Regions from separate parts of the Ensifer sp. LBL genome, predicted to be linked through region 1. Evidence: predicted binding sites of a transcription regulator. Region 1 holds the regulator's gene; the other holds the start of a gene.

Region 1 (4,731 bases):
ACGCGTACCGTCTTCAGCGATCAGCCAGGCGCCCTCTCCTCGCTCGAAACGCAACGGCGCGCGCATGTAGGTATCGTAAAGCGGCGTTGTTGCAGTCATGCGAGGCTCTCCTTCACTCCAGATCGACATCGATCCCGCGCCTCACGCGGGCCGATAAAAATCAAAAATGCCGCCTTTCGGCGGCGCAGGCACTATTCCCATTTCGCGCTGCAATGTCAACAAAACCAAGCCTTGCAGCGCAACATGAAGGGTCGATTCCTGGCAGCAGAAAAATCGTCCGGGAGGGCTTGCAAAAATGCAACGCCGGCCGAGCAAGTTGGGGAAAACTACGAAATCGATTCGGCCTGATTCCCGGGACTCTTGCCACAGAGTCCAGCGGTCAGTACGTTAACATTCAATTACTAGACGCATGCGGCGGACCTAGTCACCAAAAGAGTTATCGCGTTTGCAACCCCGGGGTTCAGCCGGGGTGCGGTGAGGGATTCTGCCATCCCCAACGCTGAGAACGGAGAGTGCAGAAATGAACTGGACTGACGAGCGGGTGGAGAAACTGAAGAAGCTTTGGTCCGAGGGCCTGAGCGCGAGCCAGATCGCGGCACAGCTCGGCGGCGTCAGCCGTAACGCTGTCATCGGCAAGGTTCACCGCCTGAGCCTGCCAGGTCGCGCCAAGGCCGGCGGTAGCACCACGACGGCGGCCCGTCCGAAGCGCCCGACTTCGGCACCGCGTGCGCCGAACTACGCTTCGCGCGTTTCGGCCCGCCCGGTTGCACGCGCGGCCGGCGCTGTCGTTCTCAAGGAAGAAATCGAAGTCGATCTCGTTGCCGAGCAGGATTTCAGCACCCGGACCGACGTTGTCGTGCCGATGTCGCGCCGCCTCGAGCTGACCCAGCTCACCGAGCGCACCTGCAAGTGGCCGATCGGCGACCCGCTGAAGGAAGAGTTTCACTTCTGCGGCAACGATTCCCCGGAATCCTCGCCTTACTGCACCTTCCATGCGCGGTTGGCCTACCAGCCGTCGGGTGAGCGCCGCAGGGCCCGCTAAGAAGCCGGACAGCATCAATAAAAAAGGGGCCGATCGGCCCCTTTTTTTGTTGGCGACTCCCGGATCTGTCAGCTTTCGAGCGAATAGCCGGCGCCGCGAACGGTGCGGATAACGTCCGGCATGTTCGAGAAATTCAGAGCCTTGCGCAGGCGACCGACATGCACGTCGACGGTGCGTTCGTCGACATAGATGTCATGGCCCCAGACGCCATCCAGAAGCTGCGAGCGCGAGAAGACGCGGCCCGGCGAGGACATCAAGAACTCCAGAAGACGAAACTCGGTCGGGCCGAGGCGCACTTCGCGGCTGCGGCGGTGAACGCGATGGGTCTCGCGGTCGAGTTCGATGTCGCCGCAGCGAAGCAGCGTCGACAGGACCTCGGGCTTTGCCCGGCGCAGCATCGCCTTGACGCGCGCCATCAGCTCCGGCGTGGAGAATGGCTTGACCACATAGTCGTCGGCGCCGGTCGCCAAACCCCGGACGCGCTCGCTTTCCTCGCCGCGCGCCGTCAGCATGATGATCGGCAGGCGCTCCGTCTCGGGGCGCTGGCGCAGCCGGCGGCAAAGCTCGATGCCGGAAACACCGGGCAGCATCCAGTCGAGGATGAGCAGGTCGGGCAGCCGCTCCTGAAGCCGGATCTCCGCCTCGTCGCCCCTCAGGATCGTGTCGACGTCGAAGCCCTCGGCTTCCAGATTGTAACGCAGCAGAACGCTCAGCGCCTCTTCGTCTTCGACTACGGCGATTTTTGGCAACATCAGGTAACGTCTCCTTACCGCGGGCGACCCTTGGGCTCATCGGCCCGGCCGGCGCTCAGACACTCTAAATCTGGAGCACGTCCGCCGATTTCAAAGGCGGGGCGAAAACCGCGTGCTTCAGATACAGGAATTCGGGGCCGCGACCGAAGCCGCGACCGGATCAGATTTCAAAGGGCATGCATGCTTACGGCGCGCTCGGCGCTCAGTCGTTGACCGAGCCCAGTGTCGAAGTGGTGTCATCCTTCGGACGCTCGCCTTCCGGCTGAGCACCCGTCGCCATGTAATAGATCGTCTCAGCGATATTGGTCGCGTGGTCGCCGATGCGCTCGATGTTCTTGGCGCAGAACAGAAGATGCGTGCAGGGCGTGATGTTGCGCGGATCTTCCATCATGTAGGTCAGAAGCTCGCGGAACAGCGAGGTGTAGATCGCATCGATCTCCTCGTCGCGCTCGCGGATGCTGTTGGCCTTCTCCGGCGAGCGCGAAGCGTAGACGTCGAGCACTTCCTTGAGCTGGACCAGAGCCAGCTCTGCCAGGTGCTCCAGGCCGCGGGCGAGCTTGCGCGGAATGCCGGATCCGGCAACCGCGATCACGCGCTTGGCGGTGTTCTTGCCAAGGTCGCCGACGCGTTCCAGATCGGAGGCGATGCGGATCGAACCCATGATCTCGCGCAGGTCGGCGGCGACCGGCTGGCGCTTGGCGATGGTGACGATCGCCTTCTCGCCGATCTGGCGCTCGGCGTCGTCGAGAACGGTGTCGTCCGAGATCACCTTCTGCGCGAGAGCGAGGTCGGAATTGACCAGCGCGCGAACGGATTCGGCGACCATCTGCTCGGCGAGACCGCCCATCTCCGAGATGCGGCGCGTCAGGTACTTCAGTTCTTCGTCATAGGCGGACATGATATGCATGGACATGATCGTCGATCCTTACGGGCGCTTTGCAGTTACTGTTGCAGCCTTATGCGGCCTCAGCCGAAGCGGCCCATGATGTAATCCTGGGTGCGCTGGTCATCCGGATTGGTGAACATCTTGTCGGTGTCGTTCTCCTCGACGAGATTGCCGAGGTGGAACATGGCGGTGCGCTGCGAAACGCGGGCGGCCTGCTGCATCGAATGGGTCACGATGACAATCGTGAAGTTCGTGCGCAGTTCGTGGATGAGTTCCTCGACCTTGGCCGTCGCGATCGGGTCGAGCGCAGAGCAGGGCTCGTCCATCAGGATGACTTCCGGGCTGACGGCGACAGCACGGGCGATGCAGAGGCGCTGCTGCTGACCACCGGAAAGGCCAGTGCCCGGCTCCTGCAGACGATCCTTTACCTCGTTCCACAGACCGGCCTTCTGCAGGCTGGTCTCGACCACTTCGTCAAAGTCGGCCTTGGTGCGGGCAAGTCCGTGGATGCGCGGACCGTAGGCGACGTTGTCGTAGATCGACTTCGGGAACGGGTTTGGCTTCTGGAAGACCATGCCGACGCGGGCGCGCAGTTCGACGACGTCGATCGTCGGGTCGTAGATGTCGTCTTCGTCGAGCGTGATCTTGCCGGTGACGCGGCAGTTCTCGATCGTGTCGTTCATGCGGTTCAGCGTGCGCAGGAAGGTCGACTTGCCGCAACCCGAAGGACCGATCAGTGCCGTGACGGTGTTCTCGCGGATGTTGAGGTTGACGTCGAAAAGCGCGCGCTTCTCGCCGTAATAGACCGACACATCCTTGCCGATCATCTTGTAGGGCACGGTGTTCATTTTCTGATCCAGGGCCTTCTCGACTGCTGCTTCTGACATGATGTTCATAGTAATTACCTCACTACCAGCGGCGCTCAAAGCGACGTCGCAACAGAATGGCTCCAAGGTTCATGACGACCAGGAAGATGAGAAGAATGATGATTGCGCCAGAGGTGCGCTCGACGAAGGCGCGTTCCGCCTCGTTGGCCCACATGTAGATCTGCACCGGCAGCGCCGTCGACGGTTCCATCGGCGAACCGGGAAAATCGACGACGAAGGCAACCATGCCGATCAGGAGCAGCGGCGCGGTTTCGCCAAGCGCATGGGCAAGACCGATGATGGTGCCGGTCAGGATGCCAGGCATGGCGAGCGGCAGCACGTGGTGGAAGATGGTCTGCATCTTCGACGCACCGAGCCCGAGGGCCGCCGAGCGGATCGACGGCGGGACCGCCTTCAATGCTGCACGGGTGGCGATGATGATCGTCGGAAGCGTCATCAGCGTCAGCACGAAGCCGCCGACGACGGCTGCCGAACGCGGCATGCCGGCGAAGTTGATGAAGACGGCAAGGCCCAGGAGACCGTAGACGATCGACGGAACGGCCGCGAGGTTGTTGATGTTGACCTCGATCAGGTCGGTCAGCCGGTTCTTCGGCGCGAACTCCTCGAGGTAGATCGAGGCGGCGACGCCGATCGGAAGCGACAGCACCAGCACGATCAGCATCATGTAGAGCGAGCCGAGGGCAGCGACGCCGACACCTGCCGCTTCAGGACGGCTGGAGGCGCCGAAGGTGAAGATGCCGGTGTTGAAGCTCTTCTTCAGGATGCCGGCGCTGGCCAGCTCGTTCATCCAGGTGACCTGCTGGTCCTTGACCTTGCGCTTGCCCTCATCGACCGAGAGGTCGATCTGGCCCTTGAAGGCGGAGTCGATGTTGGCTTCGGCCAGCAGCGTGACGGGAACCGTCTTGCCGATGATCGACGGGTCGGCGACGACCATGTCGCGCAGCAGCGTGCGGGAGCTGGCGGAAACCATGTCGGTCGCCTGCTTGACCTGCGGCCGCTTGGTGGCGTCGATGCCGAGCTGCTTGATGAGCGCATCGCGCACCAGCAGCGGGTAGTTGGCGGTCATCAGCACCTTGCCGTCGGTCGCGCGTTCGCCTTTGGGGTCGATGACCTTTTCGGTGAACTCGATCGGCAGCGTGATCGTCGTCTGCTGGAATGCGGTGT
Region 2 (4,731 bases), on a different contig from region 1:
AACGTCCAGCCGCGCGAAAAGCGCGTTGCCAAGGTCACCTATGGCGACGGCAGCGTGAAGGACGTGCCGCTGGTCTGCCGTATCGATACGCTGGATGAAGTGACCTACGTCAACAACGGCGGCATCCTGCAGACGGTTCTGCGCGACCTCGCTGCTTAATCGCGCGAGCGCAAACAAGGCTCTGGAGCCGGGACGCCGAAAGGCGCCCCGGCTCTTTCTTTGAGGTGCAACTGCCACGATCCGGGTGCTGGATCACACTCACTTGCCACCTCACTCCAACGTGACTTCCCGTTGATGCAGGGGCGTCGTATGTAGTGAACTCCCCCACAAGGAGTAGGCCGACGGCCGGTAACGAAGTGACGCCATGACATCCGCAGACCGTTCTTTCATTCGTCCTGTTGCACTGGCTCTCGGGCTGCTCGCAGCCGCCAGTACCCCCGTCGGGGCGCAGGAGAAACAGGCGGTCAAGGGCGTTGTCGAGCTGTTCACCAGCCAGGGCTGTTCGTCCTGTCCGCCGGCGGATGCGGCGCTGAAGTCGCTGGTCGACGAAGGCGATGTGGTGGCGCTCGCCTATCACGTCGACTACTGGAACTATCTCGGCTGGGCCGACACGCTGGCATCGAAGGAAAACACCGAGCGGCAATATGCCTATGCGCGCATGCTCGGTCGCAACGGCGTCTACACGCCGCAGGCGATCCTGAATGGCCGCGACCATTTGAATGGCGGCAACCTGCAGGCAATCAAGACGCGGCTGGAAACGATGAAGGCGGAAGGCAAGGGGCTTGCCGTTCCCGTCGACGCCAAGATCCTCGGTGAAGAAATCCAGATCACCGTCGGCAGCGGTATCGGCAAGGCCAATGTCGTCGTCGTCTATTTCGATCGCGCCAAGATCGTGAAGATGGAAAAGGGGGAAAACAGCGGCAAGGAAGTCCCCTATTGGCATGCGGTGCGTGACATTCAGACGATCGGCATGTGGGACGGCCAGCCTGCGACCTTTACGCTGCCGGCAACGGTGCTGACCGAGCGCCCCGGAAACAGCGGCTGCGCGATCCTGCTGCAATCGATGAAGGACAAGGAAACGCCGGGCGCCATCATCGGCGCTGCGGCCGTGCTCGCCGGCCCTCAGGGCAAATTGTAGGGACGGCGAAGCGCAAGGGGTTGGTTCGGCCCGGCAGCATCGAGGGGCTGGGGCTGAGGGTTCGAAGTTACCGGACCGAACCGGCCATAACTGCGTTCGGTGAACTCCCGCAGCATGACGATCTGACCGGACATACGGTGGCAACGACTCTGTCCGTCAGCGCCCGCGAGTTTTGCGATGAATTGGGGCGCCGGTTTGACTGAAATGGGGCAGAGGCAAGAAATGACCTCACCGTCCCATGGCTTCCGGCTTGCTTTTCGGCTCGTGTCAGGCACACTGTAATCGTTCTGTCACAACAGAAGGCCGGATTGCCGATGACCGATGAGCCGGATTTGCCGCAAGGCGAGGCGCGCCATCAGCGCGAGACCACTTCCGAAGTGGTCGTCGATCTTCACGAATACAAGAACGCCAAGAACGCTCCCCCCATCACTTTCCATCGCCGCGAATTGGACCAGATCCTATGGGTTTACGGCCGCATGGTCGGCGAAGGCGAATGGCGGGACTACGCCATCGACCACCTGAGGGACCGCGCGGTCTTCTCGGTGTTCAAGCGTTCGGGCGAAATGCCGCTCTACCGGATCGAGAAGAACCCGAAACTGGCCGCGAAACAGGGCGCCTATAGCGTGCTGAACATTCACGGCACGATCCTGAAACGCGGCCACGAGCTCGCCCAGGTGCTCAAGGTATTCGACAAGGTGCTGAGGCTGGTGGAAACCTGACCACCCGGGAAAGGGTGCGATCAGGGCGCACGCCGACGTCACAGGCGGCAACGGCACGATTTGCCTATACGCGCTGCGAGCGCGCTTCGCCGACCGAGATCCTTCAGCAAGCGACGATCACTGGTAGAGCGTGTCCGGATAGACGTCTTCCGGCGGGTCGGTCGCCTGGCCTTCGCCGAGCGCGAGCTGCATGATCGTCGTGTCGAGCCAGCGGCCGTGCTTGAAGCCGGTTGCTTTCATCGTGCCCTGGAGTTCGAAGCCGAGCGACCGGTGTACGGCGATCGAGGCCGGATGGGCACCGCCGATCACCGCGACCATCTGGCGGAAGCCGAGCTCCGTGCAACGCCGGACGAGTTCGACCAGCAGCGCCTTGCCGGCGCCCTTGCCGCGGGCTTCCGGCGCCAGGTAGATGGAATCCTCGACCAGGAAACGATAGGCCGTGCGCGTGCGGAAACCGGATGCGTAGGCATAGCCTATGATCGTCCCGCCCTCGTCTACCGCGACCATGTAAGGGTAGCCGTTGCCGATGATCGTTTCGAACCGGGCCCGCATCTCCTTTTCGGATGGCGGGTTGATCTCGTAGGTCGCAACGCCGTGCAACACGGATTCGCGATAGATCTCGGTGATGACGGGAAGATCGGCCAGGGTGGCGTCGCGCAGGGTCAGGGACATGGCTTTAGACTTGATCCCAAGGTTTCGTCGTCCTTTCACTCCCACGGAGCCCGGACGCTTTCAAGCTGCTTCAAGAAACAAAAAAGGCGGCCGAAGCCGCCTTTTCCGTCTGCTGTTCAGACTTAGTTGTTCCGGTTCCCCATGAACTGGAGCAGGAACATGAACAGGTTGATGAAGTCGAGGTAGAGCGTCAGCGCGCCCATGATCGCCTTGCGGCCGGCAACGGTGCTGTCATCGGCTTCAAAGTACATTTCCTTGATCTTCTGCGTGTCGTAGGCGGTGAGGCCTGCGAAGATCAGCACGCCGATCACGTTGATCGCGAAGGCGAGCGCCGAAGAGCCGAGGAAAATGTTGACGATCGACGCGATGATGACGCCGAACAGACCCATGATCAGGAACGAGCCCATGCCGGACAGGTCCTTCTTCGTGGTGTAGCCGTAAAGCGACAGGGCGCCGAACGAAGCGGCGGTCACGAAGAACGTCTGAACGATGCTCTGGCCGGTGTAGATCACGAAGATCGACGACAGCGACAGGCCCATCAGGGCGGCATAGATCCAGAACGTCGTCTGCGCGGCAGAAACGCTCATGCTATTGATGCGGAAGCTCATGAAGAACACGAGTCCCAGCGGCGCCAGCATCACCACCCACTTCAGCGGGCTCGTGTAGATCGCAGCACCGAAGGCAGTCAGCTGGCCATCCGAAAACGCCATCTGGAAGGCCAGGTAGGCCGCGACGCCAGTGATCGCCAGACCAAGCGCCATCAGGTTGTAGACCTTCAGCATGTATGCGCGAAGGCCTTCGTCAATCACGGCACCCGCCTGAGCGCCGGCGGGCGACATTCGGGTTTGGTAATTTCTCAGATCAGCCATTGTTTCCTCATTCAAGCTCCGGTGGATGTTACGGTGTCGGGCGGCGAGTATCGCCCTGGAAGATGATCTTCCACGCCCAGGCGCCGCTGCGGAGCTCCAGCATGCCTGTGGACAAATATGATGCCGAAACCCGCTGCACACAAGACCCGGCACTCCCGGATTCCGTTGCACCGGACCGATTCAGTCCGGTGCAATAGGGATTTACGGTTAACTCGGCACGGTCAAAGTTCGCGCAGGACCGGCGCCGCCTTCTGCCCGAGAATGCGCCATGTACCGGCAAGTCCGATGCCGACCGTCATCACCAGCGCCGCTACAACCGTCACGATCGCCACGTCGGGCAGGAAGCTCGAGGGTAGCGTCATGATGCGGTTGACGACGAACCAGGCGGCGATACCGCCGGCAAACAGCGCAAAAACGGCGGTTGCAAGACCGAGGATTGCGTATTCGTAGCTGAAGGCCTTGATGAGCGTCACCCGCGTTGCCCCCAGCGTCTTCAGGACGACCGCGTCATGGACGCGCGCCCGGTTGCCGGCAGCAAGCGCGCCGGCCAGCACCAGCACGGAAGCGACCAGCGCCACGGCCGCCGCCGCCCGGATCGCCGTTGCCAGCTGTCCGAGCAGACCATTCACAATGTCGAGAGCGTCCTTCACCCGCACGCTGGTGATCGTTGGATAGGCATTGGTGACGGCCTTCAGGACCGCCGCCTCCTCTTCCGGCGTCGCCGACGGATCGATCACCGTCGCCAGCCAGGCATGCGGTGCGCCGGCAAAGGTATTCGGCGAGAACACCATGACGAAGTTGATCGACAGCGATTCCCACTCGACATTGCGGAAGTTGGCGATCTTGGCCGTGATGTTGCGGCCGAGCACGTTGACGGTGACCGTATCGCCGATTTTCAGGCCGAGTTCGCCGGCCTCCTCGGACGAGAAGGAAACCAGGGGTTCGCCACTGTAGTCGGCCGGCCACCAGCTGCCCTCGGACAAGGTCGAGTTCTCCGGCTTGTTCTTGGCGTACGTGATGCCGCGGTCGCCGCGCAGCACCCATTGGCCTGCGGGCGGCACGTTGCGGCTGTTCACGTCCTCGCCATTGAAGGCGGTGATGCGGCCGCGCAGCATCGGCACCTCGATGACCTTGCCCTTCGGGATCGCCTGGTTCAGCACCGAACGGAAACCTTCGATCTCGCTGCCCTGGATATCGACGAAGAAGAAGTTCGGCGCGCGCTCCGCCATGCTGCCGGTGAGTTCGCGGCGCAGGTTGCCGTCGATCAAAGCCAGCGTCACGAGCAGCGCAAGCCCGAGGCCGAGCGACAGCACCACCGAGGAGGTCAGCGCAC

What was found. The regulator PhoB, encoded in region 1, activates phosphate uptake and scavenging genes when phosphate is short. The targets are predictions, from matches to a motif close to TGTCATNNANCTGTCAT.
Region 2: the regulator PhoB is predicted to act here: its motif matches at 1,416-1,432, upstream of OKW20_RS24105 (DUF2794 domain-containing protein).

The regions. Positions count from the first base shown of each region.
Region 1 is NZ_JBNDJY010000001.1:1,001,173-1,005,903, forward strand. It holds gene OKW20_RS04890 (aspartate aminotransferase family protein) at 1-99, opposite strand, end outside; gene OKW20_RS04895 (GcrA family cell cycle regulator) at 521-1,042, shown strand; gene phoB (phosphate regulon transcriptional regulator PhoB) at 1,111-1,794, opposite strand; gene phoU (phosphate signaling complex protein PhoU) at 1,997-2,710, opposite strand; gene pstB (phosphate ABC transporter ATP-binding protein PstB) at 2,761-3,576, opposite strand; gene pstA (phosphate ABC transporter permease PstA) at 3,590-4,731, opposite strand, start outside.
Region 2 is NZ_JBNDJY010000006.1:216,899-221,629, reverse strand. It holds gene acnA (aconitate hydratase AcnA) at 1-159, shown strand, start outside; gene OKW20_RS24110 (DUF1223 domain-containing protein) at 365-1,138, shown strand; gene OKW20_RS24105 (DUF2794 domain-containing protein) at 1,453-1,857, shown strand; gene OKW20_RS24100 (GNAT family N-acetyltransferase) at 1,975-2,529, opposite strand; gene OKW20_RS24095 (Bax inhibitor-1/YccA family protein) at 2,652-3,398, opposite strand; gene OKW20_RS24090 (ABC transporter permease) at 3,620-4,731, opposite strand, start outside.